4 regions of the Vibrio sp. Vb1554 genome follow, and region 2 is predicted to be linked to each of the others. Evidence: predicted binding sites of a transcription regulator. Region 2 holds the regulator's gene; each other region holds the start of a gene.
The links. Region 2 encodes PurR, which represses purine synthesis genes. Its sites were predicted from a motif close to TNANGNAAACGTTTNCNTNA; they were not measured.
Positions count from the first base shown of each region.

Region 1: R8N28_RS10720 (NupC/NupG family nucleoside CNT transporter) is a predicted target of PurR. The motif match lies at 3,868-3,887, and genes of this name have one in related genera.
Region 3: purE (5-(carboxyamino)imidazole ribonucleotide mutase) is a predicted target of PurR. The motif match lies at 1,742-1,761, and genes of this name have one in related genera.
Region 4: R8N28_RS16770 (NupC/NupG family nucleoside CNT transporter) is a predicted target of PurR. The motif match lies at 5,024-5,043, and genes of this name have one in related genera.

Region 1 covers NZ_JAWPOJ010000010.1:84,185-92,111, reverse strand. Annotated here, with positions in the region: gene R8N28_RS10740 (hypothetical protein) at 1-459, shown strand, start outside; gene R8N28_RS10735 (helix-turn-helix transcriptional regulator) at 662-853, shown strand; tRNA gene R8N28_RS10730 (tRNA-Arg) at 1,320-1,396, opposite strand; gene folD (bifunctional methylenetetrahydrofolate dehydrogenase/methenyltetrahydrofolate cyclohydrolase FolD) at 1,600-2,460, shown strand; gene R8N28_RS10720 (NupC/NupG family nucleoside CNT transporter) at 2,528-3,727, opposite strand; gene R8N28_RS10715 (LysR family transcriptional regulator) at 3,985-4,929, opposite strand; gene R8N28_RS10710 (lytic transglycosylase domain-containing protein) at 5,018-5,989, opposite strand; gene R8N28_RS10705 (YcgL domain-containing protein) at 6,038-6,319, opposite strand; gene minC (septum site-determining protein MinC) at 6,517-7,179, shown strand; gene minD (septum site-determining protein MinD) at 7,197-7,927, shown strand, end outside.
Region 2 covers NZ_JAWPOJ010000012.1:16,760-24,686, reverse strand. Annotated here, with positions in the region: gene mukB (chromosome partition protein MukB) at 1-191, opposite strand, end outside; gene mukE (chromosome partition protein MukE) at 194-919, opposite strand; gene mukF (chromosome partition protein MukF) at 900-2,237, opposite strand; gene cmoM (tRNA uridine 5-oxyacetic acid(34) methyltransferase CmoM) at 2,240-3,031, opposite strand; gene elyC (envelope biogenesis factor ElyC) at 3,146-3,931, shown strand; gene torR (two-component system response regulator TorR) at 4,004-4,714, opposite strand; gene torD (molecular chaperone TorD) at 4,981-5,628, shown strand; gene purR (HTH-type transcriptional repressor PurR) at 6,097-7,101, shown strand; cyclic di-GMP riboswitch class I at 7,389-7,478, shown strand; gene R8N28_RS12010 (TfoX/Sxy family DNA transformation protein) at 7,595-7,927, shown strand, end outside.
Region 3 covers NZ_JAWPOJ010000022.1:72,012-79,938, reverse strand. Annotated here, with positions in the region: gene aroE (shikimate dehydrogenase) at 1-8, opposite strand, end outside; gene hemF (oxygen-dependent coproporphyrinogen oxidase) at 110-1,027, opposite strand; gene R8N28_RS17535 (L-threonylcarbamoyladenylate synthase) at 1,075-1,632, opposite strand; gene purE (5-(carboxyamino)imidazole ribonucleotide mutase) at 1,832-2,317, shown strand; gene R8N28_RS17525 (5-(carboxyamino)imidazole ribonucleotide synthase) at 2,322-3,455, shown strand; gene R8N28_RS17520 (type I DNA topoisomerase) at 3,522-4,091, opposite strand; gene R8N28_RS17515 (DUF494 family protein) at 4,168-4,647, opposite strand; gene dprA (DNA-processing protein DprA) at 4,650-5,759, opposite strand; gene R8N28_RS17505 (LysM peptidoglycan-binding domain-containing protein) at 5,743-6,837, opposite strand; gene def (peptide deformylase) at 6,976-7,494, shown strand; gene fmt (methionyl-tRNA formyltransferase) at 7,528-7,927, shown strand, end outside.
Region 4 covers NZ_JAWPOJ010000021.1:9,391-17,317, reverse strand. Annotated here, with positions in the region: gene R8N28_RS16805 (DUF6475 domain-containing protein) at 1-177, opposite strand, end outside; gene R8N28_RS16800 (hypothetical protein) at 164-1,033, opposite strand; gene R8N28_RS16795 (helix-turn-helix domain-containing protein) at 1,089-1,340, opposite strand; gene R8N28_RS16790 (LexA family protein) at 1,458-2,105, shown strand; gene prfC (peptide chain release factor 3) at 2,362-3,951, shown strand; gene R8N28_RS16780 (DUF5363 family protein) at 4,046-4,243, shown strand; gene R8N28_RS16775 (TatD family hydrolase) at 4,230-5,003, shown strand; gene R8N28_RS16770 (NupC/NupG family nucleoside CNT transporter) at 5,208-6,491, shown strand; gene R8N28_RS16765 (hypothetical protein) at 6,850-6,984, opposite strand; gene deoC (deoxyribose-phosphate aldolase) at 7,075-7,851, shown strand.

The DNA.
Region 1 (7,927 bases), on a different contig from region 2:
TTCGAGATTATGCGCGACTACCAACTCGAGAAGATAACTAAAGAAGATATTCTTTTTGATGAGGTATTTCGGAACAAGGCTTTATTCAAACAAATTTGGAATCCTAGTGGCGCAAACCTAAACAAGCACCTCGTAGAACCAGCAAAATTCATCAAATCACAAGTTTTACAGAATCCAAAGTACAAAGGTGAAAACGAAACTCTCATATTAACGCGTCCTCAAGTGAAGTCTATCGCCATCGAAATCTACGAGAATCAGAAGACGTATGAGCACTTACTACCAGACATCAAATGGAAAGATTATTGTACGCAGCATTCTGCTACTAAGCTCTTCAAGTCGTTAATTAAGTCATTAGGGTATGTGTGGCCAGAAGGTGATTTCCAAGGTGAGCCTAAGAAAGTGAAAATTTCACTGGATGCGCGGGCACTAGCTTGCAAAGAAATGATTCAACTAAGTTAAAAAATAACATCAAATGGCTAAAGTTCAACCAAATATAAGTAGTGGTGAATTGAGTAACTGATTGAAATCATGGATCATTACAACACTAGCAAGGGGTTCAAAAACTCATTTGAATTCTTAAGAAAACTTCGGCTAACCACCGAAAAGGAGTCATCTATATCTGACTCTCCATAACGACAATAACTAAACGACGAGAGACTAAATGAAAAACAAAGAATTTATTCGAATCAATGATCTAGCTGACTACCTTGGTATCAGCAAAGTGACAATATGGCGCTGGAGAAAATCTGGGCAACTACCGAAACCAACCGCTATAAGCCCGAAAATCGTAGGCTGGAAAAGAGAAACAATCGAAGCTTGGATAGAAGAAAGTGCAGGCGCAATGCCGTACTAACACTTGAATCCGAGATCTATAAAAACACAGACTTTACGTACAAACATGAAGAGCTGTGGGAAGGGGCGAACAACTCAATTCGCCTATAAAGCATATTCATGGACAGCCTCCAAGAAGCAATAAACTAAGTTATGGGGCATAAATGTCACTTACACAACATTCTCATCCAAGCCTAGTAATACAGCTCTAGTATGAACTGGGCAACCATCCACCCCGCCTCTCTAAAACGTTCCATCAAACTCACGGCTCGCTCAGCCACTCTCAATTATGCTTGTTAACATTCGTCCGTAAGCGAGTCACGGCTAAACACAAGCATTAGAAACTACAGTGTGTTAAGTGACCGTCTGTAAAAAGGATTACATCCGATTTCGTTTAGCTACACGCTTACTTGACTAGTAACTTGACTAGAAATACCAGAAATGAAAAAGGGGTTAGCAAGTACTAACCTGCTAACCCCCAAAATAAATGGCACGCCCTGTAGGATTCGAACCTACGACCACATCCTTAGAAGGGACGTGCTCTATCCAGCTGAGCTAAGGGCGCGCTACAGGGACAGGATTATACGAGTTCAAACGGGTAAATCAACGGGTTTTCATAACATTCTGATCTGAATGCCTAAAAAAAGTCCATTAAAACGCTTAATGTTCAAAAACACCACAAAGCAAACGTTTGCGTATGGATGTTGATAAGAAATTCTGCGACAATGCGCCGCAGATAATCTGCCTTCTTAATTTATAAGGAAAGTCATGACTGCTCAAAATATAGACGGAACTCTCATTTCCCAAACTGTTCGATCCGAAGTGGCTGCACGTGTTAAAGCACGTGTTGAAGCTGGGCTACGTGCTCCTGGTTTAGCAGTGGTTCTAGTTGGTGAAGATCCTGCTTCTCAGGTTTATGTCGGTAGCAAACGCCGTGCATGTGAAGAAGTTGGGTTTGTTTCTAAGTCTTTTGACCTTCCTGCGTCTAGCTCAGAAGAAGAGTTACTAGCTCTGATTGATGAATTAAACAACGATGATGAAATTGACGGCATTCTAGTGCAATTACCCCTTCCTGCGGGCATAGACACAACACATGTTTTAGAGCGCATTCACCCAGAGAAGGACGTGGATGGCTTCCACCCTTATAACGTTGGCCGTCTTGCGCAACGTATTCCAAAGCTTCGCTCTTGCACGCCAAAGGGCATCATTACCCTACTCGACCGTTACAACATTGAGCTACGTGGTAAACATGCGGTTGTGGTTGGCGCATCAAACATTGTTGGTCGTCCAATGACACTTGAGCTGCTGCTTGCGGGCTGCACAACAACAACATGTCACCGTTTTACCAAAGACCTAGAGAGTCATGTGCGTCAAGCTGACGTTGTCGTGGTTGCGGTTGGTAAGCCTAACTTCATCCCTGGTGAGTGGATTAAAAAAGGCGCAGTGGTGGTCGATGTCGGTATTAACCGTCTTGATTCAGGCAAACTAGTTGGCGACGTGGAATACGACAAAGCACGTGAAAGTGCGAGCTTTATTACTCCTGTTCCTGGTGGCGTTGGCCCAATGACCGTCGCAAGTTTAATTGAGAACACGATGCTCGCTTGCGAACAGTTCCACACAGACAAATAACGTAAATTTCAGATACGAAAAAGGCTCCGCAAGGAGCCTTTTTGCTAATTGTTGATATCTATTTCAATTACAGACTTAAAATCACGCCCGCAATAGAAGCGCTCATTAAGTTCGCCATGACACCAGCGATAATCGCACGGAAACCATGCTTAGAAACAAATGCACGCTTTTCTGGTACCAAAGAGCCCAACCCACCAATCAGCATCGCCATGCTTGAGATATTTGCAAAGCCACACAAAGCAAACGTCACGATTGCTTGTGAGTGTTCACTAAGTTGAGACTTCACTTCTGCAAGCTGGATGAAAGCGACGAACTCATTCACCACAATCTTGTTACCAATCAGCGAGCCTGCTGTGGTTGCTTCTTGCCATGGTATACCCAACAACCAAGCGACTGGCGCAAACACAAAACCTAGGATGAGCTCAAAACTTAATGGTGTCCCAATCAGATCACCTATCCAGCCTAACATGCCGTTTAGCATTGCAATGACACTAATAAACGCCAGTAACGTACCACCGACCGATACAGCAATGCGTACACCCGCCATGGCACCATCGGCTAATGCTTCTACTACGTTGGTTGCACGTGGAATTTCAACTTGGCTAATGTCGATATCTGCTGCTTTATCCGTATCTTCTGGCATTAAAATTTTTGCCATCAACAAGCCGGCAGGTGCTGACATAAATGCAGCAGCAATAAGATAGTTGAGATCGACACCCAGTGATGCGTAACCAACCAACGTTCCGCCAGCAACTGACGCTAAACCACCTGTCATAACTGCAAAGAACTGCGAGTCAGTCATGTGTTTTAGGTAAGGCTTTACCATTAATGGTGCTTCAATGGTGCCAACAAAGATATTCGCCGTAGCAGACAAAGACTCAGCACGACCGATACCTAGCAGCTTTTGAATACCACCACCGATAAAGTTAATGATTTTTGGCATCACACCAATGTGATAAAGACCTGAGATAAGAGAGGAGAAGAAAACGATGATACCCAGAACATTGATCGCAAAGGTGAAGCCCCCTGTCGCCAAATTACCGAATAAAAACGCAATGCCCTCTTGACCATAGTTGATCAAATTCGACACAACACTGCTCACTGAATTCAGCGCATCTCGTCCTGCTGGTACATATAAAACCAACAACGCAAACAGTACCTGCAAAGCAAACGCAAACGACACTGTTCTCAGCTTTATATTTTTTCTATTTGTAGAAAGTAGCCATGCTAGGAATAGTATGGCTACGATACCAATAATTGAGTTCATAAAATGAATCCGACAGAAGGGGGATATGGAAGGCACCGGATTGTATAGCGGACTCAAAATGCTGCAAGTTGAGGATGTTAACAGTGTGAAAAGTTTAAGCGACCAATAACTGACCAACAAAATAACAAATTGAATTTATTAAAGATAAACGTTTGCTTATTTTAATTATTTCCATATGGAAAATATGTTTCTGGTTCAGGAAAAATTTTTGTGAAGTGAATCACCTTATGTGTCGTTCTAAAACGTCATTGATCCTGTTATTTAGGAATAGAGATGTAAGGCGCCAAACGTTGGTCCCAATGACAAGGGTTGCCGATCTTCTGTTTGATAAAGTTAATCACTGCGGATATTTTTTTTGGCATATGCTGCCGGCTTGGGTATACCGCATAAAACGGCATCGACTGGCTGGCTTTCCAGTCAGGTAACAGCTGTATTAACTTACCCGTTCTAAACTCATCCCCCAGCAAGTAAGTGGCAAGGTAGGCAATACCCCAACCTGCAATAGCCGCATCCCGAACGGCTTCTGCCAGATCCACTGAATAGTTACCCGAGACTTTTACGTTCAATTCTTGCTGATCTTTGGTAAACGCCCACCCCGTATAGTCACGCTCCCAGCTTCTGTATATGAGGCAGTTGTGAGCAGATAGGTCATCCGGTTCTGCTGGCGTGTCATGTTTCAATAAGTAATCTGGCGATGCCGCAACAACAAACTGGCAATCCGTCAAACGCTGCGCAATGTAACCTTCAGGCAAATGCTCGTTGTTGGTTACCCATAAATCGAGCCCTTCGGCTAACATATCGACCTTATAGTCAAACAGATGTACTTCCACTTGAAGTTGAGGATACAGTTCGCGTAACTCTTGAATCGCTGGAATAATGTGTAAGGTACCAAATGATTGCGACAACCCAAGACGTACCAAACCTGCTACTTCATCCCGCTGGGTTTCCATCTCTAATGTGGCGCTGCTCACCGCTTGTACCACTTGCTCACAGTGATGAAAAAAGGTTTTCCCTGCCTCAGTCGGCGTAAAGCTTCGCGTAGTGCGTTGAACAAGCTTGATACCAAGAGACGCTTCTAACTGACTCAACTGTTTACTCACATGAGACACCGACACGCCTAAGCTCTTTGCAGCAGCTGTGAAGCTTTTGTGTTTAAGAAGAGCGGAGAAAATCACCATTTGTGCGGCACGTTCAGATAACACGCTTTACCTCGATTTGGTTATAGAAAAAACAAAGGGCTCCGAAGAGCCCTTGTATTGAAGACTGAATGCCAAATTGTTTGATGGCAGATCAGTATTTAATGCGGTCAGCCAAGTGACTCACAGCAAGTGCGAAGTAGTAAGAGCGGTTCCACTTCATCAATACGTTGTAGTTATTGTAAACCAGATACGTACGACCATTCTCGTCGTCCGGCATGATCAACCATGCTTTGATGTCTTCATCCAGTTTTGGCAACGGGCTACCGTCATATTTTGTGATACCTAATTGGCTCCACTCTTGAAGGTATTTGCCTTTTTCAGCCGTGCGCCCTTCTAGGCTGCGATCAATATTTTTAGGAACCTTAACTTGGCGACCCCAAGTATATTTATCATCCCAACCAGACTTGCTCAAATAGTTAGCGGTTGATGCAAACACGTCCGCTTCAGATTGCCATATGTCTTTTTTACCATCACCGTTGCCGTCAGCAGCAAAACGAAGGAAAGAGCTTGGCATAAACTGGCATTGACCCATCGCACCAGCCCATGAGCCTTTAAAGTTCTCTAGCTCAATATGGCCTTGATCGAGGATCTGAAGTGCCGACATAGTCTCTTTACGGAAAAACTCTTCACGACGGCCTTCAAATGCCATTGTGGATAGTGCATCAATCACTTTAAAGTTGCCGGTAAACTTACCAAAGTTACTTTCAACTCCCCAAAGTGCCACAATAAAGCGCGGGTGGACACCGTACTCATCGCCTATACGCTTTAGCTCGGTGTAATGCTCTTTGTAGAGTTGTCTGGCTTGCTTCACCTTCCATTCAGGCACCGCGCGAGGAATGTACTCATCCAATGTCAGTTTCTTTTCTGGTTGGTTTCGGTCCGCTTTTACTGCTCGGGGCTTGTACTCAACATTAGCAAAAGCAGCACTAATGACCTGCTCTGAGATACCTTTATCACGAGCTTCAGCACGCAGCTTATTCAAGTATTCATCAAAACCCTCGCTACTTGCAAAAGCCGAGGTACACATACCAACGCTAAGCATGGTAGCCAGTATCTTTTTCATATTGCCCTCCTTGAGCAAGGCAGAAATCCCAGATGAAAAACGATGACGTTATTCGCCTTTCTGCTGGGCTTTTTGTTCTTTGTACTTTTCTAATAGGTTCTCCGGCGGCGGTGGAACCTGAAGAAAGAAGCCATCATTTTGTAATGAAGCCTTCACTTTTTCGATATCAACTTGTGCCAATTTACGGCCATCAAGTTTAATCGTCATGACAGCGATAGGCTTACCGAACATCTGCATTAAGGTGTCAGGAACCTGTGAAAAATCATCCTTTTTCGGAATATAGAGATAAGTACCTTCTTTTTTCGAGCTTTTATAAATTGAACAAAGCATGACACGCCTTTTATGCTGATTTAGCCGCGTTGAGTGCGGATTAGGTTGAAAACGTCAAATTCTCGCAAACTTAATAGCAAATTTGAGATTAATTCACCTATTTGCCCACGAGAGAACTTGCTGCGTCAAAGGATGAAATATAACATGACATACCTAGTTTAAGGCAACGCTCTTTCAATAAAGGCAAGAAGTCCACGATGACCCATTCACCAGACCTTAAAGGTAGCAGTTTTACATTGTCAGTTTTACACCTTTCTGACAATGAGATCGCAAAGACTGTCGAATTTTTGCAAGAAAAAGTTTCTCAAGCACCTTCTTTTTTTGCATCCGCGCCTTTGGTAATCAATATAGCAAAAGTACAAGGCGACATTGATTTCCCTAAGCTTAAACAAGGCATCTCAGATGCTGGTTTTATTCCGGTCGGTGTAACGGGCTGTAAAGACAAGCGTGTACAAAACCTTGCTTCCGAAGCTGGCTTCGCCATTATGTCGGCGAGCAAATCACCAAGCCAAGCACCTGCCAAAATGGCACCAACGAAAGTAGTTCGTACGCCTGTCCGCTCAGGACAACAGATCTACGCAAAAGATGGTGATTTGGTGGTGCTAGCGCACGTAAGTGCAGGTGCTGAAGTCATTGCTGACGGCTCTATTCATATCCATGGCACACTTCGAGGTCGTGCGATTGCAGGAGCAAGTGGTCAGCAGGAAGCGCGTATTATTTGCCACGATTTACAAGCAGAACTGGTATCCATTGCGGGTGACTACTGGTTAAGCGATCAAATTGAAAGCGAGTACTGGCAAAAGAAAGTAATGATCAGTAAAGCCGATGAATCATTACATTTAGAAGTTCTCGCGATTTAATCTAAAAAGGAAAAAAAATGGCACGCATTATTGTAGTAACGTCTGGTAAAGGTGGCGTTGGTAAAACCACTTCAAGCGCAGCCATCGCCTCTGGTCTAGCTCTTAAGGGAAAAAAGACCGCGGTGATCGATTTTGACATCGGTTTGCGTAACCTCGATCTAATCATGGGCTGTGAGCGCCGCGTCGTGTATGACTTTGTAAACGTCATTAACGGTGAAGCGACATTAAACCAAGCGCTGATCAAAGATAAGCGCACAGACAACCTATTTATTCTTCCTGCTTCTCAAACTCGTGATAAAGACGCACTGACAAAAGATGGTGTTCAGCGCGTATTCGGCGAACTTGATGAAATGGGCTTTGATTTCATTATTTGTGATTCACCAGCAGGTATCGAGCAAGGCGCGTTAATGGCCTTGTACTATGCCGATGAAGCCATTGTCACAACGAACCCAGAAGTCTCTTCTGTACGTGACTCTGACCGCATTCTCGGTATTTTAGATTCCAAGTCACTGCGTGCAGAACAAGGGCTAGAGCCAGTAAAACAGCACCTGTTACTGACTCGCTACAACCCATCTCGCGTCACTCAAGGCGAAATGCTAAGCGTTGAAGACGTAGAGGAGATCTTACATATTCCACTACTAGGCGTGATTCCAGAAAGCCAAGCCGTGCTTAACGCGTCAAACAAAGGTGTGCCAGTCACTTTTGACGATAACACCGATGCGGGTATGGCTTATTCTGACACCGTTGA
Region 2 (7,927 bases):
GTCGTGTTACGGAAGTGCAGTAGCGTTTGGTCAGGAATCAATGCGGTGATGAACGCCGCCATTGTGGTTGATTTACCTGCACCGTTACCACCTGATAGCGTGGTGACCAGACCATCGATGTCAAACGTACGGGCAAAGAAGCCGTTCCAGTTGACCATGGTCAGCGATTGGTATTTACCGCGTTCAATCATGCTCATGCTTCACCCTCTTCTGTTGTTTCTTCTTGGGCTTGGTCGTCTTGATCTTCTTCAGACAATAAGCTGCCTTGGCTTGGCTCTTTGGTGTGCACTACTGCTTCACCATCACGGATCAGACGCAGCTGCGCTTCACGCATGTCATCGCCAATACGTACATCGGCACCAAAGCGGAATACCGCTTCACTGATGCTGAATTTACCGGTTTCACCGATGTTGATGATCATGCCTAGGCGACGCAGACGACGAAGTGACGTACGTACTTTTTCAAACAGCTTTTCTTTATCGAGGTCAGAACCAGTCGCACGGTTCGTCACTAGCTTCATCAGCTTGTTTTCATCTGCTAGAGCAAGCAGTTCGTCGTACAGCTCTTGGTTAGTGAAGATGCCTTCGTGCGCAAGACGCTCTGGGCTTAGATAAAGGAAACACAGTACCTTACCCACCAGCATATCCAGTTCAGAAAGAACACTACGGCCAATCAGAGACGTTGAACGAGGACGAAGATAGAAGAAACCTTCTGGCGCTTTCACCAATTCGGTGTTGTAGCGTTGGTAGAAAGAAGAAAGCTCAAGTTCGAAATCCGACAGCAACGCGTGGTTGTCTAGATCTTCACTTGAGATATGACGCCCTGCTCGAAGCATGCTGTCTAGCGCTGGGAACAGAGGGTTAGAAATTGCTTTTGCCAGATTCTCTGACATGTATTCATTAGTATCGGTCGATGACATTCGCTTGTACCTTTGCCCCAAATTCGTTGATTGCTTTCCAGTCTGGTTGAATCGCTTGGTAATCCGATTCTGAATACCCTAGACGTACAGCTTGATCGACGATAATGCGAGCTAAATCAAAATGATGAGTGTAAGGGTGCTGTGCAAGGTAATCTCGCAGTACCACACTCAAATCGATTGGTGTGCCTTGATCTTTATGCGCTTTTAGCATGTCACCAATTCGTTCAGACAGCTCATCATTGACTTGTTGAAACTCTTCGTATTCTACTTCCATCGGAACTTGACCCGTTACCTCGTCATCACGCAGTACTAGGGCCTCATCACGAAGGTCAGAAAGCCTCTCCGCATCTGCATAAGTCAGATACCAAGGCGCATCGAAGTAATCTTTGACGGATTGACGCAGACGCGAGCTAAACGCACGGTTCTTATCCATATCGATTGCAGTACGAATAAACTTGTGCACGTGTCGGTCGTAACCAATCCAAAGGTCGATCGCTTGCTGGCCCCAGCTTGTGATTCGGTCCAGCTTCATTTGCAGACCAAACAAGGCTTCTTCGATAAACTCCAGCTCAGGGTCACCGTAAACAATTTCTTGAATATCGAGGATCTGAGTTTGCAGTTCATCACTGGCGGTTTGCAGCGTATCTTGAAGTTCACGCAACGTGCTTGATGTTTCTGACAGAAGTGCTTCACAGTTGTTGATCGCTTCGCGCCAGTCTTTGTTAAGCAGGTCAGCAATCTGTTGTTTCACTGACTGTTGCTGCTCATCCATAACACGTTGGTTGAGGTCAATTTGATCGAAGATTTCGCCTACAGAATATTTTAAAACACCGTATACGTTTTTCTTCCAGTGACCCGGTGTGCCACCTTTTTGTGCTGCCTCAATCGCTTTCGCCATTTCATCCGCTACCATGGATAGCTGGATAGATAGACGCAGTTTCGAGAACTCACGGTGACGCACGTAGTAGTCGGTTATTCCTATCGCTAATGGCGACAAGCGGTAAATGCTCGCTCCGTCAGTAATCTCACTGACAAAACGGCTCATAAGACGCTGCTTAACCATCTCGTTGATCGCATTGTTCGCACGAAAAGCGGAGGCTTCGCCGGTCTCATCAAATAGTCGAGTGACGATGGCAAATGCATCATGCAGTTCACCTTCACCCAGTTCTTCATCGAACCTTTCATTACTCAGTACGGCAATGGCTATCAAAAATGCCAATCGCTCTGTGGTCAGGTTCAACGAGAAATCGTGCTGCTTAACCCAGCCAACCAGCTCATCGATTGGTTGCTCTGCAGCATTGAGAGTCATCTCACTCATTGTTATTCCTGTTTATCGTTCTTTTTAGCCCACACATGAATGTAGCGGCCTAATGAGAGGTATGGCTCTTGTCGACAAAGTTGTTTTTCTAGCGCCAACACATCTTCAAACTCGTAATCACCCATGTATTCCATATTGCCTATGTAATCACTAAATGAGCGAATACCAGATTTGCCACAAATATTAAAACCTGAATTTTCTATCCACTGGTAGACTTCTTCAGGTTTTAAGCCTTTTTGCGGCTGTAGTTTAAATCTTTTTCGGTGAGGCATGCCGTCTAATATATGAGGAATGTTGCCACAAACCACGTTTTTATAGACTAAACCGTGGTGGTTGTAGAACATGACTGATGCGATGCCTCCCGGTTTTACTTGTTCTAGAACTGTTTCAAGTGCGGCCTTAGGATCAACCAGCCACTCCATCACAGCGTGGAACATAACCAGATCGACCCGTCCATCAATATGTTCACCGATGGATTGGACAGGCGAATGAATCAGGCGATACTGCTCAAGCAAACCGTTTTTTTCAATATCCTGCTTAGCCAACTGCAGCATTTCCGAAGATAGATCACATAAAGCGATTCGATGTCCGAGCTTAGCAAGCTTTTGCGACATTTGTGCCAAACCACCACCAGCGTCTAACACTTCTAGGGGTTGCTGGTCAGCATCTAATTCACTTAGAATCTGTAGAAAATCTTCCCACACAATGATTTGGCGGATCTCCCCTTTATCGGAGCCGTAAATATTTTTTGCAAATTTGTGGGCGATATCGTCGAAATTGCGGTCTTCTGTCACTTCTGCTGAGTTATCATAACGGATTGTGCCGCTATTCTGGCACAAGGAAAGCAGGAATAAAGAGGGATACCCTCATTTTTATTATCAATTGATGTTTTTTCGGACTATTTATGTATGTTTGAGCTGAAAAAAGTAGTGTCAGCCATGCTTATGCCCCTTCCGGCATTGCTGCTGATAGGCTTGTTGGGTCTTGCTCTCATTAGTTTTACTACAAAACGTAAAACTGGCTGCTTCGTTGTTCTATTCTCTTTTGTTGGCATTTTTCTTGTTGCCTTCCAACCTGTTTCAACCAAGCTTCTTATGCCGTTAGAGCGAGAGCATAAAGCCTTTTTGCCAGTTTCTGGCACCATCGACTACGTGATGGTTTTAGGGAATGGTCATGTTATCGATGACGAAATTCCACCCACCTCGCAGTTAAGCCGTGCAGCATTAATGCGCTTAACTGAGGGCATTCGTATTTTAAGAATGTATCCAGGCGCGAAATTAATCTTATCCGGCTATGCTGGCGGATCTGAAATTAGCCACGCGAGAATGATGGCGAACGTTGCCCTAGCCTTAGGTGTAGCAAAATCCGATATCATTTTATTAGAGGATGCAAAGGATACGTGGGAAGAGGCACGTCAAGCGGCTGCATTCGTTCAGCAAAAGGAGATTGTGTTAGTCACCTCTGCAAGCCACATGAGCCGTGCATTGTATGAGTTCAACGCAGCAGGCATTAAACCAATCCCAGCTCCGACCAACTTCTTAGCTATTAGCGAAATCAGTCAACCTTGGGATAAATACTCACCTAAAGCGCGTTACTTAGAACAAACAGAGCTTTATTGGCATGAGTACTTGGGCAGTATTTGGCAAAGGTTGCGTGATACTGTCGGCCAAACACCAATGGTTGAAGCAAACTAGTATTATCTTGAAGCCACAAAAAAGGAGAGCCGAAGCTCTCCTTTTTCTTTTTACGATTGAGTTATGTTCAAACTAGTCACCAGCAAACATATAGCCTTCGCCGTGTACCGTTACAAAAATCTGTGGGTTCTTAGGATCGAACTCCATTTTTGCGCGCATACGTCGAATAAGAACATCAATGGTGCGGTCATTCGGCGCATCCACTCGATGGCTGATCATGTTCAAAATACGCTCACGACTTAACACCTGGTTAGGGTAAGACGATAATGCCACCAAAAGTTCATACTCTGCTTTAGTTAGTTTTACTGGCTCACCGTTGCGGCTAAGTGCGCGACGTTGAATGTCGAATGTCCACTCCCCAAAGCGCACAATGTGCTCTTCACTGGTTTCATTCGCTTTCGAGCTGCCACTGCGCGCTGCTGAAATACGCCACAGCAAGTTTTTAACGCGAACTAACAGCTCTCTCAGTTCAAAAGGTTTTGTCACATAATCGTCAGCACCCATTTCTAGGCCTACGATTTTATCAATGCTATCCGTGCGTCCTGTTACTAATATGATACCAATATCCGATTGGCTACGTAACTCACGAGTAAGCATCAGGCCGTCTTCACCAGGCAGGTTAATATCCAGCATGATCAGGTCTACATCGCCCGCTTGCAAAACTTCACGCATTTCTGCGCCACTCTCTGCTTCGCTGACTTGGTAGCCCTCATTTTGGAAATATCCCGCAAGCTTACTACGAGTTACAACATCATCTTCTACGACTAATACGTGATAGCTCATTTACACCACTTTTCTGTCTTCTTATTATCCAAGACGTATTCTATTCATAACTAGTAACATTTCTAGTCATAGATACATTAAAACGCAAGATTTAGCGTTTTTATTGATTCAAAACAAGCTTGCCCATTGCTATTAATAAACGGTCATTTTTGACCATAAAACATAACAATTATAGTTACTGCTATTCATTTTAATTGATTACACTTAGGGGATATCCCTAATTGACTTTGTGATGCATGACTTGAAGCATCATTCAGGAGCCCAAAATGCAAGAAGTGAAAGCTTTTAATGAAAAACGCGCTGAAATTTACTGGTGGTTTTCGAGCTTGTTCGCAAAAGAACTAACAGAGAAAGAATTGGAAGCCTATCACAGTGTTGAAATTCGCAGTTTTCTCGCAGGTTTAGGTGAAAATGAGTCGCTGAAACCAGCTGTTGATAGCCTAGTTGATGCATTGAATCGGTTACAAGATCGTGAAGATGCACAACTAGAGCTTGCAGCTGACTTTTGTGAACTGTTTTTGAAGACAGAAAAATACGGCGCTCTTCCTTACGCATCCATGTACATTGGTGAATCAGGTTTACTGAATGACAAGCCAGCTGAGGAAATGGAAAAGTTGATGGCTGAATTTGGCGTTCAAGTAGACGAAAACCTAAAGGAACCTGCGGATCACTTAGCCGTTGAGCTCGACTTTCTCGGGAACATGATTATCCGCTCAAACGAGCTTGAACAAGAAAAACACATGGAAGAAGCCTTCGTTAAACAAAACGACTTTATCCAGCAACAATTGATGTCTTGGTTACCTCAGTTTTCAGACAAATGTAAAAAATTCGACGAATTTGGATTTTACTCGAGTGTCGCGAAACTATTAGTTGCATTTTGTAAACTAGACAGCGCCTACCTTCTTGGTGAATAATTGCCGCCTATTTTTAGGGAGCCTGCCTATCGGGCTTCCTGTATGCCTGAAAGTGACCAATTGTAAGTAACTTGGGTATAATATTCGTTTGCCTTAACTTAGCGCAAAGACGCTTGGTTATTTAGCAGTCAAAATGTGACTTCAAATACACAAATCTCTTGCTGAAAACATTGCTAGTCAGTCCACATAGGGCTAAAATGTGAGCGCAAACGATTAAATATGATTTATATGTAAACCGCTGAAATATAGCGGTTTTTGTGTTTTCTTAACAGGTTGATGGCAATTTCTCATCAGATAGAAAAAAGATAAAATTCATCGACCGATGCTGCTACGCACCCTTTTGTCGCACTTGGATCAACCGCTGCCGAGACACTTAGCGCCAATTTTAGATTGCTAGGTGTGAAACCATTAGAGCATCAGGTACATCCAATACGACATATTTCAGTAGCTCGATACAGGACACCATTTATGGCCACGATAAAAGACGTTGCTCGCTTAGCCGGCGTTTCCACTACGACAGTTTCGCACGTTATCAATAAAACGCGTTTCGTTGCAGAAGCAACGCAAGAAAAAGTAATGAAAGCCGTTGACGAGCTGAATTACGCGCCAAGTGCCGTTGCACGCAGCCTAAAATGCAACTCAACTCGTACGATTGGCATGTTAGTAACTCAATCAACTAACCTATTTTTCTCAGAAGTGATTGATGGCGTTGAGAGCTACTGTTACCGCCAAGGCTATACTCTGATTTTATGTAACACAGGCGGGATTTACGAAAAACAACGCGATTACATTCGTATGCTGGCTGAAAAGCGCGTTGATGGCATCCTTGTGATGTGTTCTGACTTAACCGAAGAACTAAAAGAGATGCTTGACCGTCATGCGGACATTCCTAAAGTGGTCATGGATTGGGGCCCAGAGAGCTCACAAGCAGACAAGATCATGGATAACTCAGAAGAAGGTGGCTACATTGCAACCAAACATCTGATTGACAATGGTCATACGGATATCGCTTGTCTAAGCGGTCATTTTGAAAAGCTTGCTTGCCAAGAGCGCATTGCAGGTTTCCGTCGCGCAATGAGCGAAGCGAACCTAGCTGTAAATGAAGACTGGATCCTTGAAGGTAACTTTGAATGTGATACGGCCGTATTAGTTGCAGATAAAATTACCGCAATGGACAAGCGCCCGACGGCGGTATTCTGTTTTAACGACACAATGGCTCTAGGCCTAATGAGCCGCTTGCAACAAAACGGGATCAAAATTCCTGAAGATATTTCAGTGATCGGCTACGACAACATCGAGCTTGCGGAATACTTCTCTCCACCGCTAACGACTATCCACCAACCTAAGCGTCGTGTTGGTAAAAATGCATTCGAAATTCTACTTGAGCGTATCAAAGATAAAGAACACGAAAAACGAATTTTCGAAATGCAACCTGAGCTTGTAATTCGAAATACTGTGAAAAAAATGAACTAAATTTCACTGTATTTAACCGTGTTAAATAAGCGCTCTATAGGGGTGCTTATTTTTTTGGGAAAATTAAGCATTCTCTAATACTTCACACTGCTCTAATAACAATTGACTAACGTTAACTCCCTGTTTTATATAAATGTAATATATATTAAGAACTACTTTTCAAAGGCCAATTTACACCTTTCCATATGCAAAATAGAGCATTCAATCTATCATTTTTATTGAACCGAAATCACACTTTTAACGCTAAACCGTGATGTTAATTCAATATAAGAAGTATGCTCATTGTGTCACGCACAGGGCAAACCATTCGAAAGAGTGGGACGCAAAGCCTCCGGCCTGAACCATATTACGATATGGAAGGTAGCGGGGTTACCGATGGCAAGTGTGTAAGCAATGACTTTACTCTGTAATGACATTGTTTTTACGCATGTTTGCTACTCTCTCGGACCTGACTTTTGGTGGCGTAATATTAATTACACCGAGATAACAAAACATGGATAAACCGATACTCAAAGACTCTATGAAGCTATTTGAGGCACTTGGTAATATCAAGTCGCGCTCAATGTTTGGTGGCTTCGGACTATTCGCTGATGAAACAATGTTTGCACTAGTGGTAAACAATCAGCTTCATATCAGAGCAGACCAAAAAACTTCATCTGACTTCGAGAAACAAGGGCTAAAGCCTTACGTTTATAAAAAACGTGGCTTCCCAGTCGTTACAAAGTACTACGCTATTTCCAGCGATTTATGGGAATCAAGCGAACGCTTAATCGAAGTAGCGAATCAATCATTGAAAAAGGCAAAGCTTGAGAAAGAACAGCAAGCA
Region 3 (7,927 bases), on a different contig from region 2:
TGGGTCATTTCCTTACCTTTGTTCCTTACTTAGATATAGAGAAAACAGGGCCACCTGATTACAGATGACCCTATCACTATCTATCTATATAGAAAAGGAGATTCCGTGCTTACCACTCTCGGGGCGTTAGGTATCGCTCGTAAAGTTCAGCTTCTGGCGATCCCGCTTCTGGCTCGTAGCAGTACTCCCAGCGAGCGAGCGGCGGCATTGACATCAGAATCGACTCAGTACGCCCACCACTTTGTAAACCAAATAAGGTGCCACGGTCATACACTAAGTTGAACTCTACGTAACGGCCGCGACGATATAGTTGGAATTCACGCTCACGCTCACCATACTTGAACTCTTTACGACGAGAAACGATCGGCAAGTAAGCCTGGCAATAGCCTTCACCCACTGCTTTGATGTAAGCAAAACACTTATCAAATTCCCACTGGTTTAGATCATCAAAGAACAAACCGCCAACACCGCGAGTTTCATTACGATGTGGTAGGAAGAAGTATTTGTCACACCATGCTTTATGCTCTTGGTAAACATCGTCACCAAATGGCGCACAAAGCAGTTTTGCAGTGTCGTGCCATGATTGGCAATCTTCTTCAAATGGATAGAACGGCGTTAGGTCAAAACCACCACCAAACCACCAAATTGGGTCTTCGCCATCTTTTTCTGCAATAAAGAAGCGGACATTGGCGTGTGAAGTCGGTACATAAGGGTTTTTAGGGTGAATAACCAAAGAAACACCCATCGCTTCAAAACGACGACCCGCTAGCTCTGGGCGATGCGCTGTCGCAGATGCTGGCATTTCTTTCCCTTCCACATGCGAGAAGTTCACGCCTCCCTGCTCGAAAACAAGGCCATCACGCAAAACACGTGAGCGACCACCGCCACCCAGACGCTCTCCTTTTTCACGTTGCCATGCATCTTCGACAAAGACGGCCTTTCCATCTTCTTGTTCTAACTGCTGACAAATGGAGTCCTGAAGTGACATCAAGAACTGCTTTACGGCGTGCTTATCGATCGCTGACATACGTTATTACCTATTACGTGAAACCTAATGATGGCTGGCTAGCAGGGTTAACCCTGTCTTAATATTTGTGAAGTTTTGGCGTCACGAATCTCGCTGGGTTTATCACGACCGCTGGTCTCGCCACGAAGAGTGGCGACCAGCTTATCACCCAACTGCTCTTCGACTTCTTCCGTGGTCATACACGGTGGTAAGCCGGAGAGATTCGCGCTGGTAGAGGTTAACGGCTTTCCGAATGCATTACACATTTTTTGCACCAAAGGATGATCAGTCACACGAACCGCAATTGAATCAAACTGCCCTGAAACCCAGTTGGATACTTTATCGCTCGCTGGCATGATCCAAGTGTATGGGCCTGGCCAAGTGGCATGAACAGTCTGTAATTGTTCTTCAGTCAACTGAGATTCATCAATATAAGGCAAGAGCTGATCATAACTTGCCGCGATTAGAATCAGCCCTTTTTCTACCGGACGCTGCTTGAGCTCTAATAGCTTTTGAATTGCTTCTGGGTTATCTGGATCACATCCGACACCAAAAACCCCTTCTGTTGGATAGGCAATCACTTCGCCTTGCTTGAGTGCGTTGAGCACTTGTTCAAAGTTATCCACCGATTACTTCCTATTTGTTTGACTGTGTTGTTTTCACTAAGTGTACAAATATTCATTCTCAGACACTAAAGCAATTTTTTTATAAAATGTATCAATAGCGCCAACAACAAGACGCAAACGTTTGCTTGAGATAAAAATCCCCGTATAATGCGCACAAATTTATAGCTCACCTAATTTTTGCAGCTTAAAGGAGTTTGAGATGAAAGTCGGTATCATCATGGGTTCTAAATCCGATTGGCCAACCATGAAACTAGCAGCGGACATGCTAGACCAATTTGGCGTGCCTTACGAAACAAAAGTCGTGTCAGCACACCGAACTCCTCAATTACTGGCTGACTACGCTAGTGGCGCAAAAGAACGCGGCATCAAAGTTATCATCGCAGGCGCAGGTGGTGCAGCCCACCTACCAGGTATGGCGGCGGCGTTTACTAGTTTGCCAGTGCTTGGGGTTCCCGTTCAGTCTCGTGCACTGAAAGGTATGGATTCACTGCTTTCTATTGTACAGATGCCAAAGGGAATTGCGGTTGGTACATTGGCGATTGGCGAAGCGGGCGCAGCAAACGCCGGTATCCTAGCAGCGCAAATCCTAGGCACTCATGATGAAAACATCATGGCGAAGGTAGAAGCATTCCGTAATGAGCAAACGGAAACAGTTCTCGCAAATCCAAACCCTGCAGAGGATTAATCAGATGCATGTACTGGTTCTTGGTGCGGGTCAGTTGGCTCGTATGATGTCTCTGGCTGGTGCGCCACTGAATATTCAAATTTCAGCTTACGATGTCAGCAGCGGTGATGTCGTTCACCCTTTAACTCAACAGGTACTTGGCCATGGCTTGGAAAATGCGATTACGCAAGTTGATGTGATTACTGCCGAGTTCGAGCATATTCCACATGACGTGCTCAAGGTTTGCGAAGCGAGCGGCAAGTTCCTACCAAGTACGCAAGCCATCAAAGCAGGTGGTGATCGCCGTATTGAAAAAGCACTGCTTGATGATGCTGGCGTGCGCAACGCGAAATACTACGTCATTGAAACTCGTGAAGACTTTGACCGCGCAATTGAACACGTTGGTATGCCAATGGTTCTGAAAAGTGCATTAGGTGGTTACGATGGTAAAGGCCAATGGCGCTTAAAAGAAGCTTCTCAAGTCGACGACATTTGGACTGAGATGGCAGAGTGCATCGCGGCAACACCAACTCAAGCGATTGTTGCTGAAGAGTTTGTTCCTTTTAACCGCGAAGTATCACTGGTTGGTGCTCGAAGCAAAGATGGCAGTGTGGAAGTGTACCCTCTGGCAGAGAATGTTCACACCAACGGTGTATTGAGTCTTTCTACTGCGATTGATGCGCCAGGGTTACAGGAACAAGCAAAGCAAATGTTCACGGCAGTCGCAGATAGCCTAGATTACGTTGGCGTATTAGCGCTTGAGTTCTTTGATGTCGATGGGGCACTTTTAGTGAATGAGATTGCTCCACGCGTGCACAACTCTGGTCACTGGACACAGCAAGGTGCAGAAACGTGTCAGTTTGAAAACCATCTGCGCGCAGTGTGCGGCTTACCATTAGGTAGTACGAAATTGGTTCGTGAAACTTCAATGATCAATATTCTTGGTGAAGACACACTACCAGAAGCATTGTTATTAATGGATGGTTGCCACCTTCATTGGTATGGCAAAGAGAAACGTGCAGGTCGCAAGATGGGACACATCAACGTGTGTGGCGACTACCCAGGAGAATTGCACCGTAGGTTGTGCGCTCTGGCAGACATCTTAGACCCAATAGCTTTCCCAGCCGTGCAAGCGTTCGCTAAACAGCCTCAACACTAACGTTTGGCAGCAAAAAAATAAAAAAAGGGTCGCACGATGCGACCCTTTTTAATTCCTTTGATGTATTTACCCTTGTTGGGTGTGCTGGCACTTACGGTTGGCACATTGCAATTTCACACCACTGGCGAGTTTCTTCTCCACCAACAAAGTAAAACCACATTCTTCGCATCGCCCCTTGACCGGAGCAAGGTTCACAGCAAATTTGCATTTAGGGTAGTTATCACACGCGTAGAATGTTTTGCCAAATCGGGTTTTACGCTCAACCAAATGTCCTTTGCCACATTCAGGGCAAGCGTGTTGCTCTTGTGACTGCGCCTCTGGCTCTGGTTGATTAATCGACTCAATATGATGACAAGCCGGGTAATGGCTACAACCAACGAACATACCGTAGCGCCCTTGGCGGAGAACCAACTCATTGCCACACTCAGGACAAGGCACACCCAACTCTTTCACGATGTGACCATCATTGCTGTGTAGCGGTTTAATGTAATCACAGCTTGGGTAATGGTTACAGCCGAGAAATGGGCCATGTTTTCCGTGCTTGAGAGTCAGCTCACCACCACATTTTGGACACGGCTCGTGCTCCAAAGCGTGTTCATGGGCAGAGAAAAGGGTGTTGTCGATTTTACTACTCATACTTACCGTTTCGTGAAAAACACACAAAAAGACAAACTCGCGTTTATTCTAGCTAAACTCGAACTTGCCCAGATGGTTAGTGAAGAATCCCTTGTTCCTTGGTGTACAACAGCTCTTCCATTAGCGTGTAAGCGTTTTCGTTGCCAGGCACATTAAACAGCACCATCAGAATGATCCATTTGAGGTCTTCAAGCTCAAACTCACTCGTTTCTAATCCCATCACTCGGTCAATCACCATTTCGCGAGTTTCTGTGGTTAACACATTGATTTGCTCGAGAAACAATAGAAATCCTCGGCATTCCAAATCTAAACGCTGCGTCTCTTTCGCTGTGTAGATACGAGTTGATGACGAAGCCATGCAAGTCGAGATTGCAGAAGAGGTGTCACTTTGCTGCAATGCGGCAAGCTCTTCTAACCAGACAAGGGCTTTGTAGATATCTTTTTGTTGGAAGCCTGCACGAAGCAACTCTTCTTCCAACTCGTCTTGTTCGACCTGTAACTCTGCATCGCTATGGATGTAGGTTTCGAATAGATACATCAGTATATCCATCATCATAGCTAGCCCCTCCCCTTTCGAATATAGCCACCTGAAACCGCAACGACATGCCCAGAGAGTTCTAACTCTAAGAGCTGCATCATGACTTCTTGGACAGGTATATTGGTCCTGTTTGCAAGAATATCAACCGGTGTAGCTTCACTTCCTACGTTAGCTAACAGCTGAGGAAATGGCAATTCTTCTTCATCATTTAACGTAGAAAATAAATCGGTACTCTGATTAATAGACCAATCAAGCAAGGACTGTATTTCATCTAAGACATCTTTCGTCTTTTCTACGAGGCAAGCGCCATGACGTATCAACTGGTTTCCACCGCAGGCATTGGGGGCATTGATTGACGCTGGCAGCGCAAATACTTCTCGACCTTGCTCAAGCGCGTAACGAGCTGTAATTAACGAGCCGCTCTTTTTCGCCGCCTCGACGACCAGTACACCAAGCGATAATCCACTAATAATACGATTACGACGCGGGAAGTTTTCTGGGCGCGGCTTGGCATTAGGCCGAAACTCAGACACCAAAGCCCCATGTTCAATAACACGTTGCGCTAAACTACGATGACGTGCTGGATAAATATTTGCTAAACCAGATCCTAGCACCGCAAGCGTCTTACCACCGGCTTGCAACGCACCATCATGCGCATGACCATCAATGCCTAAAGCGAGACCACTGGTGACAATAAAATCGTGCTGAACAAACTCTGCAGCAAACTGACGTGCATGCTGTAATCCATCAATACTCGCATTTCGACTGCCAACCATCGCGATTTGTGGCTGAGAGAGACAAGTAGGGTTTCCTTGAACAAAAAGTAGAGGTGGCGGTGCAACGATTTGTTTGAGTTGAGGTGGATAACGCGGGTCAGTCAGTGTCAGGATATGATGATTTGTAGAAGCCTCAAGCCAGCTTAAACAAGCATCGACTTCTTTATCTGTTGAAGCCCAAGCTTGAATTTGCTTAGTTGTTAACCCAAGTTGTTGTAGCTGTTCAGGAGAGAAGTTTACGATGTTACGTGGCGTGTCTCTTGCCAGTAGCTTATTCATTTTGACGCCGCCAATGCCTGGTAAACAACTCAGTTTTAACCAGGCAGCGAGATCATCGTTATTTCGTCGATTCATCGATGGTTAATTCGTCCGCCAACGGTGACACCACCGAAATATCTTGGTTAATGGGTTTAGTACTGTTAGTGATCAGTGCCAAGCTAAAGTACTCATAAGGACGAATGACCAGCAACTCACCAACTTTGCTTTGAGGCAAAGTAATTTTCTTATCAAGCACGCCAAACTCTTTCTTGAACTCATCGCCGTCTTTGTAAACTGGGTGCGCGTCTTCTTTTAAATCAAACACACTGCCTTGCTTCAGATTGTCTGACGTGCCTTTATCAATCACCACGACTTGGTTAGTTGAACTAAAGCGAATGCCTTCGATATTACCTAGCAACTTTGCAGAACTGCCTTGTGGCGACGGCAGCGGATAGAACGTAGTCGTGAAGTCAGTATTCTCAACCGATTGATTTGGCAACGCGATATCGTTACGTAGGATTTCTTGCATTTGCGATGTAAGCTTCAAACCTGAATAATCACTCGAAGCTTCAACGAGCTCGCCTTTGGCAATCAAACGCAGCGCGGTAATCTCTTCGGACACATCGTCACGCGAAAAGGTAGCTACTGGTCGGTAAATAGCCCAACCTGTCGCGGTCTGATTGCCATTGATATACAGCACATCTTCTGCAGTCAGATACTTACTGCCTTTGCTGCTACCCATCACTTTTGCTGCTCTGTTCAACGAATCTTTATCTAGCAACCGATCCGATTGAAGGTAAGGCATCACCAAACCTTCCGCAACGGTTGGTACGGCTTTCTTTTCTGTGATGCGAGCTTTCGGGCTCAGCTTCTTAACCGGTTTTAGGCTCAACACGGGCTGACCGTTAATCCACACCAAAGACAGCTTGTCTCCGGGATAAATTAAATGAGGGTTATCGATTTCCGGGTTTACTTGCCATAAACGAGGCCACAACCACGGGCTATCTAAGTACATGGCCGAAATATCCCATAGCGTATCGCCCTTCACGACTACATACGTTTGTGGCGCATCATCTTTAACAGTCAGTGGGTTCGCATCCACATTTGCTACAGCGTTGAAAGAGAAAAGTAACGGCAACGTAACACTGGCAACGTTGCGGAAAATTCGATTCATGACCCTCGTCCTTGGTCTATTAAGCAGGAACCAGAATGGAAATTGGTGCAAGGATGCTGTCATTTAGGCTATAAAATGTCTAGAATTGAGCCAACAAGGTTTGTGCTGTTTCGGCACAGTTCAATATTTCGAGTGAATATGTCTGTATTACAAGTATTAACATTCCCGGATGATCGCCTGCGCACAGTCGCAAAGCCTGTTGAAGCGGTGACCCCTGAGATTCAAAAAATCGTCGATGACATGATTGAAACCATGTACGACGAAGAAGGTATTGGCCTTGCTGCAACGCAGGTTGATATCCACAAACGTATCGTAGTGATTGATATTTCAGAAACTCGCGATGAGCCGATGGTGCTAATCAACCCTGAGATTCTGGAAAAGCGTGGCGAAGATGGCATCGAAGAAGGCTGTCTGTCGGTACCAGGTGCACGCGCACTTGTGCCTCGCGCTGCAGAAGTTACCGTTAAGGCACTGGATCGTGATGGCAAAGAGTTCACCTTTGAAGCCGACGACCTGCTAGCGATTTGTGTTCAACACGAGCTTGATCACTTACAAGGTAAGCTGTTCGTGGATTACCTATCGCCACTGAAACGCAAACGCATTCAGGACAAGCTAGCGAAAATCAAACGCTTTAACGAGAAGCAGCAAAACGCTTAATCTCGAACCATACCAATTAGAAGGAAGTCTACCTTGAGTCAGTCTTTACGAATTGTCTTTGCAGGTACTCCGGATTTCGCCGCCCGTCACTTGGCGGCGTTGTTGTCTTCGGAGCATGAAGTCATCGCGGTTTACACAAACCCAGATCGTCCAGCGGGTCGTGGCAAAAAATTGGCTGCGCCACCGGTAAAACAACTGGCGCTAGAACACAATATCCCGGTTTACCAACCTGAAAGCTTTAAGTCCGACGAAGCGAAACAAGAACTTGCCGATCTGAACGCCGACCTCATGGTTGTCGTGGCGTACGGTATGCTGCTGCCACAAGCGGTTCTTGATACCCCTAAACTGGGTTGTATCAACGTACATGGTTCTATCCTACCTCGTTGGCGTGGTGCGGCTCCAATCCAACGCTCTATTTGGGCGGGCGATGCAG
Region 4 (7,927 bases), on a different contig from region 2:
TTGCCCAGTATCCGGTGATTGAATATGCCGAGTCAGACCGATTCGCACTTCTTCAATGCTATAAGCACGAAGGGCTTCAAATGCGATGGATAGCAATTGTGGTGATACGCTTTTGCCATACATGGCCCAAGCTGCTCCCCAAACTTCAGCAAACTCGCGTTTATCAACCTCCTGCACTTGAACGAACCTCCCGAATACCTGGTCCGGCCCAGCTTTCAGCAATGCGGCGATTGCTTTCTTCAATATTCAATTGGTGATTGCTGCCCTTTAGGCTCGTCGATGATTGCTGTACTTCATCAATGCGAACGTACTCGTCTTCCCATTGCCGGTTTAAAAGCCAGTTATGTGGCATAGGGGTCTTAGTCCGATCTTGATACTGTAATCGGTTGTCTCGTTGCTCTTTCCAGCGTGTTAGCACTTCCAAGGCGAGTTCATGGTCTTCATTGAGGCCCATGCGTAGCCATTCTTCTTTGGCTTTCGCTTTTTTTTCTTTGCGTATTTGTACATCCCAGAAGTCTTCAAACTGTATGTGGTCAACAGTTTTAACTGTTGGTTTATTGCTTCTCTCAGAGTCATCCGACCGTTGAGAGTCCCTTACCGGGTTGCCATCAGGCATAAACAATGATGAAAATTCTTCTGGTAGCCGAGCTTGAAAAGCGGCAAGAGATTTCAAAAGCGATGCCATACCAATGAAGTCGGCAGGTACATCTTTAAGCAACCGAAAGGCTGCCTTACCTTGGTTTGGGTTTTCGATTGGGTTGTGCTTCAGAAAGCTTCGAATCAAAGTCCAACCAGATCCCTCGCAACGAATCAGGAACTGATCTTGTTCTAACTCACTTAACGTCTTGGCAACCTGTTGCTCATCCCAGTTCAAGTCAGAAGCAACGTAACCAATCGGCAGTCGAAAGCAGCCAAGCAAATTACAATGTGGGCATGTAAGCAAATACAGTCCTAGCAACTTCGCTGAGTCACTCCAGGACAAAACATTTTGCTTTAGCCAAAAGCGGGTATAGACCTTGCCATAATCACGCATGGAGGAACTCGCTTTTGTGTTTACGTAAAATGCTGACCATTATTTGCCCTTAATCCTACTGGTTACTGGCTTTCAGCTCGCTTGGGCATTCGGGATAGATGTCCGGTCTTAACTGAGATCGGGTTACCTGTCCTTGCGTAGCTTGTTCGATGGGTAAAACGAATTCAGCGGGAACACGCCCTGATTTATTCAACCAAAACCAGACGTTTTGCTGTTTTGAGTTGATGGCTCTTGCTAATGCTGATTGCCCGCCGACCAAGTCAATGGCACGGCGGAGATGTTTTTGTGTCGTTTTGAACACTTCCATACCGTCTCCTGTTACAATAATAACTGTTACAAGATTGAATGTTACAGTTTAAACTGTAGATAAGTCAACAGTTAAAATTGTTGAAAGACTACAGTTTTATTTGTAGAATGCGGGCTTATGAAAACTTTATCCGAACGACTAAACCATGCCTTGCAGCTTACTGGGGTAACTCAGTCTGAGTTGGCTCGTCGCATTGGTATCAAACAGCAGTCGATCAGCCAGATTTGCTCTGGTAAATCGGCTAGGTCTCGTTACACCATGCAGATCGCGGAGGCGCTTCGCGTGAATGCTCATTGGCTCGCCACAGGTGATGGCGAGATTGGCTTGGGGGTCGGTAATGTAGAAGTCGGGCCTGATATTAAGGGAAGAATTCCTCTCATTAACTGGGTTCAGGCCGGTGATTGGACTGAAATAGCGGAGGGATTTGCCCATGAAGATGCTGAGGAGTGGCGTGAAGTCACTGGGAAAGCACATGAGGGTTGTTTCGCACTTCGCGTAAAAGGCGACAGTATGGAAAATCCAAGCGGAAAAAAATCCATACCTGAGGGGGCAGTGATCGTTGTTGATCCTGAGTTACCTTACTCTTCAGGTTCATTGGTTGTTGCGCGTTTGGATGATTCGAAAGAAGCAACCTTTAAGCAGTTGGTTATTGATGGTGAACAGAAGTATCTAAAACCTTTGAACCCGCAATACCCTGCAATACCGATCAACGGCAACTGCACCATCATCGGTGTAGTACGACAAGCTATCATCGATTTCTGGTAGCGAAGGAATTTGTGGTTTAGCCACAGTTGTTCATTAGCTGAAGAAGCAACGATTGCAAACAGCTACAACTGAGCATTGGTGCACGCTGAGAGTAAATGGTAACCGATTAGATAACCATTGATTGTTTATAAAGTCAAGATCAGCGAAAATAGCGGCCAATTACGATTAACACGACGGATTTGACAAGCGAAGAACTGAAAAGAGAGTACTTCCAAAAGTGTGTACAAATCCGTGTACAAACTAAAAGAATTTATACATGGCAAACCAAGATTTTCTTAATGAAATCAATAAGCGAAGGACCTTTGCTATCATCTCTCACCCAGATGCGGGTAAAACCACCATTACTGAAAAAGTCCTTTTATTCGGAAACGCGATCCAAAAAGCAGGTACGGTTAAAGGTCGTGGTAACGCACAGCACGCAAAATCAGACTGGATGGAAATGGAAAAAGAACGTGGTATCTCGGTAACCACTTCTGTAATGCAGTTCCCTTACAATGACTGTCTGGTAAACCTACTTGATACGCCTGGACACGAAGACTTCTCGGAAGATACATACCGTACGTTAACGGCAGTAGACTCGTGTTTGATGGTTATTGATGCGGCGAAAGGTGTCGAGGATCGTACACGTAAGCTGATGGAAGTAACGCGTCTGCGTGACACGCCAATCGTAACCTTCATGAACAAACTTGACCGTGACGTTCGTGATCCAATGGAAGTATTGGACGAGGTAGAAAACGAGTTGGGCATGATGTGTGCGCCAATTACATGGCCAATCGGCTGTGGTAAAGAGTTTAAAGGTGTGTACCACATTCACCGTGATGAAACGATTTTATACGAATCAGGTCACGGTCATGAGATTCAAGAAGTTCGAATCATCAAAGGTCTCGATAACCCAGAGCTTGATGAAAAAGTTGGTGCAGGCCTTGCGGAAAGTGTTCGAGAAGAGCTTGAGCTTGTCATGGGTGCTTGCCCTGAGTTTGATTTGGAAATGTTCCTAACAGGTGACCTGACGCCAGTTTACTTCGGTACTGCATTAGGTAACTTTGGTGTGGATCATATGCTAGACGGTCTAACTGAATGGGCTCCAGCGCCGAAAACTCGTCAAGCGGTTGAACGTGAAGTTGAAGCGACTGAAGAGAAGTTCTCTGGTTTCGTATTTAAGATCCAAGCGAATATGGACCCAAAACACCGCGACCGTATCGCATTCATGCGTATTGTATCGGGCACTTACACGCAAGGTATGAAGATGAACCACGTTCGTCTTGGCAAGCAAGTGAGTATCTCTGATGCAGTAACCTTTATGGCTGGTGACCGTGCACGTGCAGAACACGCTTACGCCGGTGACATTATTGGTCTACACAACCACGGCACTATTCAGATTGGTGATACCTTTACGCAAGGTGAATCACTGAAGTTCTCTGGTATTCCGAACTTCGCTCCGGAACTATTCCGTCGTATTCGCCTGAAAGATCCATTAAAGCAGAAGCAGCTTCTCAAAGGTTTGGTTCAGCTATCAGAAGAAGGTGCGGTACAGGTATTCCGTCCTCTACAGAACAACGATCTGATCGTTGGTGCCGTTGGTGTACTTCAGTTCGATGTTGTTGTGGCTCGTTTGAAATCTGAGTATAACGTTGAAGCGATTTATGAAGGCATTAACGTTGCAACTGCTCGTTGGGTTGAGTGTGGTGATGCGAAGAAACTGGATGAGTTCCAACGCAAGAATCAAGCGAACTTAGCATTGGATGGTGGTGATAACCTAACGTATATCGCTCCAACAATGGTTAACTTAAACTTGGCGAAAGAGCGTTTCCCTGACGTTGATTTCCGTGCGACGCGTGAGCACTAATTTGCTCGGTTAGGGTAAGCCTTAACGCAAACTAGATTTTAAAACGCCCTTGGCTATAAACTTAGCCAAGGGCGTTTTTATATAAGGATAAGATATGAATTGGTTTAAACGTGGGCTAAAGCGTTACGACAACTGGTGTAAAGAGATGGGGCTAACTCCCGATCAGAAACGCAGTTGTGTCCCATATCGAAAAGACCCAGCCCATCAAACTGAAGAGAAGAGTGAAGCCCAACCATCCTCTGATTTTCTGCCCGCAGATACAGATAAAAAGCGTCAAGATGAAGCTCTTTGATACGCACTGCCACTTTGATTTTGATGTGTTTCAAGATGACTTTGCACATCAACTTGAGCTTGCTCAAACGCAAGGCGTCGCAAGAATTTTGATTCCTTCCGTCGGTCCGCAAAACTGGGCTCGTATTCAAACTTTGGCAGAGCAACATGCCAATTTGTATTATGCGCTCGGCTTTCATCCGTATTTTCTTGAAGATAACGTTGAGCAGCACCTTACAGAGCTAGAAGGCTATCTAAATCAAAAAGGGCAGCAGTGCGTGGCAATAGGAGAGTGTGGTTTAGATTTTGCCATTGATGTTGATCCACAGTTGCAAGAAAAGATACTTGAAGTTCAATTTGAGCTGGCTAGACGCTTCGAGCTCCCAGTTATTTTACATAGCCGAAAAGCGCACAATCGCCTCATTCAAATGGTGAAAGCGGCGAATCTCCCTAGAGGTGGTGTGCTACACGCTTTTTCTGGGAGTTATCAGCAAGCCATGGAGTGGGTCAAATTAGGTTTTTTTATCGGTGTAGGAGGAACGATTACCTACCCAAGAGCCAAGAAAACACGCGACGCAATTCAAAAATTACCACTCGAAAACCTAGTAATCGAAACAGACGCACCAGATATGCCTATACTTGGATATCAAGGGGAGTCAAATCACCCAGCCAAACTCATTCACGTCTTTAATGAGCTCGTAGAGTTGCATAACGGCCGAAAGCAATCGATTGCCTCTCAACTGTGGAAAAATAGCAATTTTGCTTTCTCGATATGTGAATAAAATCTAAAGATGTGGTTTGAAATCGAAAACGTTTTCCTGCTTATTGTGAATTAACTCACAAAGCTGGTTGAATCAATCATGAATCTTATAGGAAAGTGTGAGGCTGGCATTACTTTAATTGATTCTGCATGAGTATAATTGCCCCCGCTTTATAGCTCCATTTTGTAACACGCCAATAAATAACTTATAAGGAAGTCATAAACTATGAGCCTGTTTATGAGCCTAATCGGTATGGTAGTGCTTCTTGCGATTGCAGTGGCATTTTCTAACAACCGAAAAGCTATCAACTTTAGAACTGTGGGTGGCGCATTCGCTATCCAATTCGCATTAGGTGCATTTGTTCTGTATGTACCTTGGGGCCGTGATCTACTAAACGGTTTCTCTTCAGGTGTTTCTAACGTTATCAACTACGGTAACGATGGTTCATCATTCCTGTTCGGTGGTCTTGTTTCTGACAAGATGTTCGAAGTATTCGGCGGCGGCGGTTTCATCTTCGCATTCCGTGTTCTTCCTACACTGATCTTCTTCTCTGCACTGATTTCAGTTCTTTACTACATTGGCGTTATGCAATGGGTTATCAAGATTCTTGGTGGCGCACTACAAAAAGCGCTAGGCACTTCTCGTGCGGAATCAATGTCAGCGGCAGCTAACATTTTCGTAGGTCAAACTGAGGCACCTCTAGTTGTTCGCCCATTCGTTCCAAAAATGACTCAATCAGAGCTATTCGCGGTAATGTGTGGTGGTCTAGCTTCTGTTGCTGGTGGTGTACTAGCTGGTTACGCATCTATGGGTGTTCCACTAGAGTACCTAGTTGCGGCATCATTCATGGCAGCACCAGGTGGTCTACTGTTCGCTAAAATCCTTCACCCAGAGACTGACCAGCCTCACGAAAGTATCGAAGAAGCGATGGACGGCGGTGACGACAAACCAGTTAACGTAATCGACGCAGCTGCGGGCGGTGCGGCTTCTGGTCTACAACTTGCGCTTAACGTAGGTGCAATGCTAATCGCATTCGTTGGTCTAATCGCGCTAATCAACGGTATGCTAGGTGGCATCGGTGGTTGGTTCGGCATGCCAGAACTAACGCTAGAGCTAATCCTAGGTTACGCGTTCTCTCCACTAGCATTCCTAATCGGTGTTCCATGGGCAGAAGCTGTAACAGCTGGTTCATTCATCGGTCAGAAAATCGTAGTGAACGAATTCGTTGCTTACTTGAACTTCACACCATATCTAGGTGAAAACGCTCAAGTAATCGCGGCAACTGGTGAAGTAATGTCTGAGAAGACAACAGCTATCATCTCATTCGCACTATGTGGTTTCGCGAACCTTTCTTCTATCGCGATTCTACTTGGTGGTCTAGGTAGCCTTGCACCAAACCGTCGTAGTGACATCGCTCGCATGGGTGTTAAAGCAGTTCTTGCAGGTACGTTGTCTAACCTTATGGCAGCGACAATTGCAGGCTTCTGCTTAAGCCTTGCAGCACTATAATTAGAATCGGTTCTTAATATATAGACGCCGTTTTACATCATGCCCTGTAGCAAGAGATTGCTGCGGGGCATTTTTCGTTTTTCGGGCTCCAAAATTTCATCGGGTGTTTGCCTTAGTCGAGGTATTACGCAGTCAATGGAATAGGGGCTAGGAAATTTTGAGATACAAACCGTTTGCGCTCTATTTGGTGCTACAGTTTTGCGGTGAAACTCTATAATGTATTAATCACAGGATAGTGGTTAAGCTTGATTCTTAATCACGTAATGAATATTACATAATCGATGGGCAAATGAATTGCCCTGCAATATCAGATCTAATAGGCGTTTTGCTTTGTGATGTGATATTAAAGACACCGCAATCATAGATTGTTGTGCCATAGGCCAAACTGGTACTGTGCGGTGACAAGGATAGCAATTGGCATATGATAAATTTTCGCTGTATATGCCGAGTCTTCAGGGAACCAAGTCCGTTCATTAATAGACTGTTTAGCCATTTACTCACATTGTCTCGACTTGTTGATTATAGTTAAAGACGTGATGTAAGGCTGAGTAGTGAATTTTTTGAATATTGATCGGAGATAGAAATGAGCGATTTAAAAGCAGCAGCGCTACGTGCACTTAAACTTATGGACCTAACTACGTTGAATGACGATGACACTGATGCAAAAGTGATCTCACTATGTCATGACGCGAAAACAGCAGTAGGCAACACAGCTGCAATTTGTATTTACCCTCGCTTTATTCCTATTGCTAAGAAGACACTTCGTGAGCAAGGTACGCCAGAGGTTCGTATTGCAACAGTAACGAACTTCCCACATGGTAACGACGACATTGAAATCGCAGTTGCTGAAACAAAAGCGGCGGTTGCTTACGGTGCAGACGAAGTTGACGTAGTTTTTCCTTACCGCGCGCTAATGGCGGGTGATGAGAAAGTAGGCTTCGAACTAGTTAAGCAATGTAAAGAAGCTTGTGGTGACATTCTTCTTAAAGTGATCATCGAAACAGGTGAACTAAAAGAAGAAGCACTAATCAAGAAAGCATCTCAAATCTGTATTGAAGCAGGTGCTGACTTCATTAAAACTTCAACTGGTAAAGTGCCAGTAAACGCAACACCAGAATACGCTCGCATGATGCTTGAAGTTATTCGCGACATGGGTGTTGCAGAAACTGTTGGTTTCAAACCAGCAGGTGGTGTGCGCACTGCTGAAGACGCAGCAGCATACCTAGCAATGGCTGACGAAATCCTAGGTGACAACTGGGTTGATGCTCGTCACTACCGTTTTGGTGCGTCTAGCCTGCTAACCAACCTACTAAATACATTAGAAGTATCGGACGACGTCGCTGATCCAACAGCGTACTAATTCCAATAATACGTCTGAACGGTAGCACCTAAACGGGTGCTACCAAACCTCTTCTATCCTACTACAACCATGGCTC